DNA from 2 places in the Robertmurraya sp. GLU-23 genome. Region 2 is predicted to be linked to the other one. Evidence: riboswitches for the same ligand, from Rfam matches in the RefSeq annotation. Region 2 holds a riboswitch; the other holds the start of a gene.

Region 1 (3,417 bases), on a different contig from region 2:
AGATTCACTACGAGTGATATGATTAAAAGAATGCTTCCTAGTTTTCTATTCAATGTTAAACCTCCTTGTTTGTATATATCATTTTTACACCAATTATCTTAAATGAACCTTAAATGGACCCTTTTTTAGAAACAAAAAAGGTGATACAAAAATTTGTATCACCTTTGGTAAACTCTTATTAAATTATACGTACCGTAACAATACCTTCAATCAAGCCGATTTTTTCCTCTAACTGAGGGATAATTTCACTCGTTACATTGTTATCAATATCGATCATAGTATAGGCATATTCCCCTCTACTTCTGTTGACCATATCTGCAATGTTTAAATCATAGCTTGAAAGAGCTGATGTAATCTTTCCAACCATGCCAGGAACATTTTGATGGAAAGCTGCTACACGTTGCTTCCCTGAATATGGAAGAGAGGCATTTGGAAAATTCACTGAGTTTTTAATATTCCCAGTCTCTAGAAAATCCTTTATTTGGCGACCTGCCATAATTGCACAATTTTCCTCAGATTCTGCTGTTGATGCACCAAGGTGTGGAACACAAATAGTGTTTTCCATTTTCAATACATTTTCATTAGGGAAATCTGTAATATATTGACCCACGATACCTTCTTCAAGCGCAACCGCCAAATCTATTTCATTCACTAGTTCCCCACGTGAGAAGTTCAGAATATGAACACCTGGTTTCATAATGCTAAATGTAGCTTGATTAAACATTCCTTTTGTATCATCCGTTAATGGTGTGTGTACAGTAATATAATCAGCGTTTGCAAACAATTCTTCAATGGTTAAAGCACGTTGGACCGTACGTGATAAATTCCATGCTGTATCAACAGAGATAAATGGGTCAAAACCAATTACATCCATGTCTAAAGCAATAGCGTCATTCGCTACAAGTGCCCCAATTGCACCTAGTCCAATAACACCTAGAGTCTTACCTTTAATTTCTTTTCCTACAAATTGCTTTTTCCCTGCTTCTACAAGCTTTGGAACTTGGTCCCCTTCGCCTTCTAAGGTCTTTGTCCATGACACACCAGCAAAAAGGTTTCTTGATGACGCCATTATTGTAGTTAAAACCATTTCTTTTACAGCATTTGCATTGGCTCCAGGAGTATTAAAAACGACAATTCCTTGCTCTGTGCATTTGTCGACTGGAATATTATTAACACCTGCTCCAGCTCTTGCAATTGCTTTTAAATTCCTACCGAAATCCATTGAATGCATATTAAAGCTACGTGCAATGATTGCATCTGGATTTTCACAATCATTGTCGACTGCAAAATTATCCTTTTTAAAGACTTTTAATCCGCTTTCTGCAATATTATTTAATGTTTTAATTTGGTTCACTTTTTTTAATGTAATTGGGCTCATATTGTTTCTCCTTTTTTATTATAAATTTGAACAAAAAGAGGCAAGGGGTTATAACCCTTACCTCTGCCCAGGCGAACGGCTACGACACCATGTGCTCCCTCGCGGTTATCCGCGTTTCGCCAGTTACACATAGTCTTTTTATTTCTTATATTCTAACAACTTCTTTACTAGCATTCAAGTAGAAAAATATTCTTATTTAAATTTTCTTACAAATTAAACTTCATTATTTATGATGAGGTTTTCCTGTATTCTTAAATAAGTAGTCTAGTCCTTATTCCGGTAGCCTCCGAAAAGCAAATAAGCGGAGATTTTTCTGTTAAATGCATAATGGAGCTTATTTTCATGATGTATAAGCGGAGAATTTCCGATTATGCACAACATTTTCCCCCATTATTACTGTTTTTGAGCCAATAGGCGGAATTTCTCCGTCTATTTAACCAATATTTCAGCCAATTTATACATTAAGCGGAATTCTTCCTTCTATTAATCAGACTGGATATTTAACCTGATCTTCTGCTGTTTTAGCCTCCCATCCTTAGGAGAGACATTTGGCCTTACTTATGATAAGGTTCATTCCTATTAATCCGGTAAGCCCGATACACCTGTTCAAGCAGAATTAACCTCATAAGTTGATGAGGGAATGTCATTTTAGAAAATGATAACTTCTCATCTGCACGATTTAGAACATCCTTACTTAAACCCAGCGAACCTCCAATAACAAAGGCAATTTTACTTTTTCCGTATGTAGCCAACTTATCAATCATTTCCGCCAGTTCTTCTGACGATCGTTGCTTGCCTTCTATGGCTAGGGCAATGACATATGTATCTGGAGAAATTTTTGCTAACAGCCTCTCTCCTTCTTTATTCTTTACCTGTTCCATTTCTATGTCACTTAATTGCTCTGGAGCTTTTTCATCTGGGAGCTCAATCACTTCGACCTTCGCATAGGCCGTTAGTCTTTTTAAATATTCATCGATTCCTTGCTTTAAGTATTTTTCTTTAAGTTTGCCAATTGTTAATAATGAGATATTCACACTTCATCCTCACTTTACGAACAAGATATCCACAGAAGTTATCCACATGTCCACATTTTTCATCCACATATTGTATAGGATCATTTGTTCCCTACCATATATACAGCATCATTTCGACAATATTCACAGGTTGTTGATAACTCATTTCCCTCAACTTTTAGTAAGGTTGGAAATGTCTCAAACTCATCTACAATCGTATCTATGGCAAGATCTACATGTTCCTCACAGCAGTAAATCAAGTTATTTCCCTCCTTCAAAATTCTCCAAACTTCAACAAAAAATGATGTATATAGTTTATCCAAAAACTTATCCACATTCCTATCCCATCCTACCAAAACTATCGAGAAATTTCTATCCACAAAAAAGAAATGCAGACATGACGCCTGCATTTCTCTCACAACTATAAGGTATTTCCACCTAGCTTCATCGTTGTTTCTTGAAGCTTTCCAGCACGGTAGAATTTAATGTTCAGCTGATCTCCGACTTTCTTTTTATTATATAGATGCTTTCTTAAATCAATGACATCTTTAATTGGATCGCCGTCCATTTCAACAATCACATCTAAATCTTCTAATCCTGCTTGTTCTGCAGGTGAGTTTGGATCCACCGTCATAATTACGACTCCCGCAGTTACATCTTCCGGAAGTTTCAGTGTTTCTTTCTGATGATAAGCTGATACTTCATTTACTGATTGAAGTTGGATTCCCATGTAAGGTCGTTTTACCTCACCAAACTCCTCTAGATCACTAATGATTGGCTCAGCAGACTTTATTGGAATGGAGAGACCGATTCCCTCTACGGAGCTCTGGGCAATCTTCATAGAGTTAATTCCAATCACTTGGCCACTGATATTAATTAATGCTCCACCACTATTACCCGGGTTAATTGCGGCATCCGTTTGGAGTACTTCAGCCTGCCAATCAATTGCACCATCTTGGTTAATATCAACAGGAATCGCACGCTCTAAACCTGATACTATCCCTTGTGTAACAGAGCCAGAAAACG
Region 2 (3,417 bases):
TGAACGTTAGAAGCTTGTGGTCCACGGTTGCCTTCAACGATTTCGAAAGTAACTTCTTGGCCTTCTTCTAAAGTTTTGAAGCCTTCTGATTGGATTGCTGAGAAGTGTACGAATACATCTTGACCTTCAGCTGATTCGATGAATCCGAAACCTTTTTCTGCATTAAACCATTTAACTTTACCTGTGTTCATGTGTAAAACCTCCAAAAAATTGTTCACCATAAGTACTAAATATATAGATCAAAAACGTAAAAAGCCGTAACAAGCAAGGAAGGGAAGAAAATCGACCACATCCTGCAGTTACGACCACTTAACCAAAAATATATACCGAACTTTATAGCGTTATATTCATATTAATCGAATATGAAGAATAAGTCAAGAAGATTAAATGGATTGAACTACTTCATTTTCTACTTTTGACTGCAACGTACGTTCTGCTGAATCAACTGTATGTTTTAAAAGCATGGCAATCGTTACTGGACCAACCCCACCAGGAACTGGTGTAATAGCGGATGCTTTCTCAAAACAAGTATCGTACTCTACATCTCCAATGTTTCCTGGGTTATAACCAGCATCTAAAATCACAGAACCTTCCTTCACCCATTCACCCTTAATAAAGTTAGGCTTACCAACTGCAGCAACAACAATATCCGCTTGTTTCACAATATCTGGTAAGTTGTTAGTATATGAATGGCATGTAGTTACAGTTGCATTTTCATTTAATAGTAGTGCTGATACTGGTTTACCAAGAATTGGACTTCTCCCTACAACTACTGCATGCTTTCCTTGTACAGGAATTCCGTATTCTTTAATAATGGTTAAAATTGCAGCTGGTGTACAAGAAGGAAACACACCAAACCCTAATGCTGTTTGTCCATAACCAAAGCTAGTAACACCGTCAACATCCTTTTCAATGCTGATTGTATCAAACGCTTTTCTTTCATCCACTTGCTTAGGTACTGGGTGCTGAAGTAGAATGCCATTTACATTATCATCGTTATTTAATTCAGTAATTGTGGCCAAAAGCTCCTCAGTAGTTGTGGTTGCAGGCAAATGAATTCTTTTCGATACAATCCCTAATTTCTCACATGCATTTCCCTTCATCTTCACATATGTGGCAGAAGAAGGATCATCACCAACGAGAATGGTAGCCAAACAAGGAGTAACTCCCGCTTCCTTGAGCTTTTCCACTCTTTCCTTAAGAGAATTTTTGACTTTGTTTGCTACCATCTGACCATCCAAAATAACAGGTTTCGTCACGTTAACCCCTCCATATATTAGAAAAAGAGACAGACGTACGCCTTCTCTCTGCCCAGACGACCGGCTTAACAGCGACGCAGCTCCCCTGTGGTTGCTTCCACATTTGTCGTCAGTTACTGCGATTTTTTATAAACTTTGTTAATTCATGCTTATTATATTCTTAAAACACATATATTTCAACCAAAATAATATATCAACGTTCGGGTTTTTGTTTTGTATATAGAAAACGGACAACTATTGTTGTCCGTTAAGAAAACTCTTTTGAGATATAATTGGCTGTAGTAATTTACCTAAAACAATGAAAGCCCTACCTCTCTTCCATCCTTACGGTTCCTAGACCGCGCCAGTGTGAATCAGGCCCTGTAATTCTTCAGGGAATGACACTCTTGTAAACTTAACTCTAAATCATTTGTTTGGAAATGAGTATATAAAGTGAAAATACGAAAAAAAAGAAGGATTGTTGGGGAAACCGTCTAATGTAATTTTCTAATGGTATCATGGAATACCATTCTGAAGAGTATCAATTGTATTACAAACATATTTCTTGTTGAAGTTTATTTTATTGTATAAATAACAATCCACCTCAAAAGAGCAACAGAATTCATTGTATAACATTTTTTTACTTTTGTCAAAAAAGCTCCCCATAAGGAGAGCTATGCTAGCTTTTCACTAGTTTGATCATCAATGGGAACAGTTGCATATAACACTTCAATTTCTAATTCCTTTTGATACTTCTGTTGGGTCTCTTTATTCCAGTCAAGTTCTTCAGCCATGAAATCCAACACTTGGTCTTTATATGTTTTAACCGTATTTATATCAAAAAGAAGGGCCCCAGTTCTCCGATTGAAAAAATCAATAGGTGAATACGCCATTTCATGATCGATTGCGTACTTTAATTGTGCAAATAAAGTTACAGGGATTTGATATTTTCTTGCTTCCTCTTTATTTTTTTGGATAATCTCCAGTAAGATAGGCACGTTGGAGCCATACATTTTTATCAATTTCTTTGCGTCTTCGGGTGATAATCCTACTTCAACTCCCTTTTTGACTTGATTAGAAATATACATATTAAATCCTGTACTCCCCCCAACATCGCCTCCAGAAATAGGATAATCCTTTGTGCGACAACTTGAGAACTCCTCTCCTGATTCTTCATTATATTTTTTTGCTAATAAGTCAACAACTGTCTCCGCCATTTTTCTATAGCCTGTTAACTTTCCACCCGCAATTGTAATCAAGCCTGACTTTGATTCCCATATTTCGTCTTTTCTTGAAATTTCAGAAGGATTTTTTCCTTCCTCCCAAATTAATGGTCTAACTCCAGCCCAATTCGATTCAATATCATCAGCTGAAATCTGAACTGTAGGAAACATATAGTTGATACTAGCAATAATATAGTCTCGGTCGCTTTTGGTCATTCTAGGTTGGGCAATGGACTCGTCATAGAATGTATCAGTTGTACCTACATAAGTTTTTCCATCCCTAGGAATAGCGAATACCATTCTACCGTCAGGTGTATCAAAGTAAATGGCCTGCTTGAGAGGAAATCTTTCTTGATTAACAACAATATGCACACCTTTGGAAAGCTTTAGCACTTTCCCAGCTTTGGATCGATCAAGTTCTCGAATACTATCTACCCAAGGACCAGCAGCATTAATCACTTTCTTTGCCCGAATTTCATATGATTCTCCACTAATTAAATCACTTACTTTCGCGCCAACAATTTTACCATGTTCATAAACGAGTTTTTCTACCTTTGTATAATTAATCGCACATGCGCCCTTGTCAACCGCTGCCTTCATTACTTCTATTGTAAGCCTTGCATCATCCGTACGATATTCGACATAGTAACCGCCACCCTTTAACCCATCCTGTTTCACAAGCGGTTCCTTTGTTAAGGTTTCATTTTTTGAGAACATCACTCTTCTCTCTGATTTTTTAACTCCCGCTAAAAAGTCATAAATACGTAACCCTACAGAAGTACTAAACTTCCCAAATGTCCCGCCTTGATGAAAAGGAAGCAGCATCCATTCTGGCGTAGTTACATGTGGGCCATTCTCATACACAATGGCTCTTTCCTTACCAACCTCCGCCACCATTTTCACTTGAAATTGTTTTAAATACCGCAATCCACCATGAACAAGTTTTGTTGAACGAC

Evidence for each region. Region 2 has a riboswitch for ZMP and ZTP ahead of ACVBAX_RS03680 (bifunctional 5,10-methylenetetrahydrofolate dehydrogenase/5,10-methenyltetrahydrofolate cyclohydrolase). Riboswitches for the same ligand answer to the same signal wherever they lie in the genome.
Region 1: another riboswitch for ZMP and ZTP. It lies ahead of ACVBAX_RS07735 (phosphoglycerate dehydrogenase); the one in region 2 lies ahead of ACVBAX_RS03680 (bifunctional 5,10-methylenetetrahydrofolate dehydrogenase/5,10-methenyltetrahydrofolate cyclohydrolase).

Annotation. Positions count from the first base shown of each region.
Region 1 is NZ_JBRKCV010000003.1:45,614-49,030, reverse strand. It holds gene ACVBAX_RS07740 (phospholipase D-like domain-containing protein) at 1-53, opposite strand, end outside; gene ACVBAX_RS07735 (phosphoglycerate dehydrogenase) at 179-1,378, opposite strand; ZMP/ZTP riboswitch at 1,437-1,515, opposite strand; gene rlmH (23S rRNA (pseudouridine(1915)-N(3))-methyltransferase RlmH) at 1,933-2,412, opposite strand; gene ACVBAX_RS07725 (CxxH/CxxC protein) at 2,493-2,651, opposite strand; gene ACVBAX_RS07720 (S1C family serine protease) at 2,813-3,417, opposite strand, start outside.
Region 2 is NZ_JBRKCV010000001.1:717,925-721,341, reverse strand. It holds gene ACVBAX_RS03685 (cold-shock protein) at 1-191, opposite strand, end outside; gene ACVBAX_RS03680 (bifunctional 5,10-methylenetetrahydrofolate dehydrogenase/5,10-methenyltetrahydrofolate cyclohydrolase) at 384-1,229, opposite strand; ZMP/ZTP riboswitch at 1,303-1,386, opposite strand; gene ACVBAX_RS03675 (glycerol-3-phosphate dehydrogenase/oxidase) at 1,913-3,417, opposite strand, start outside.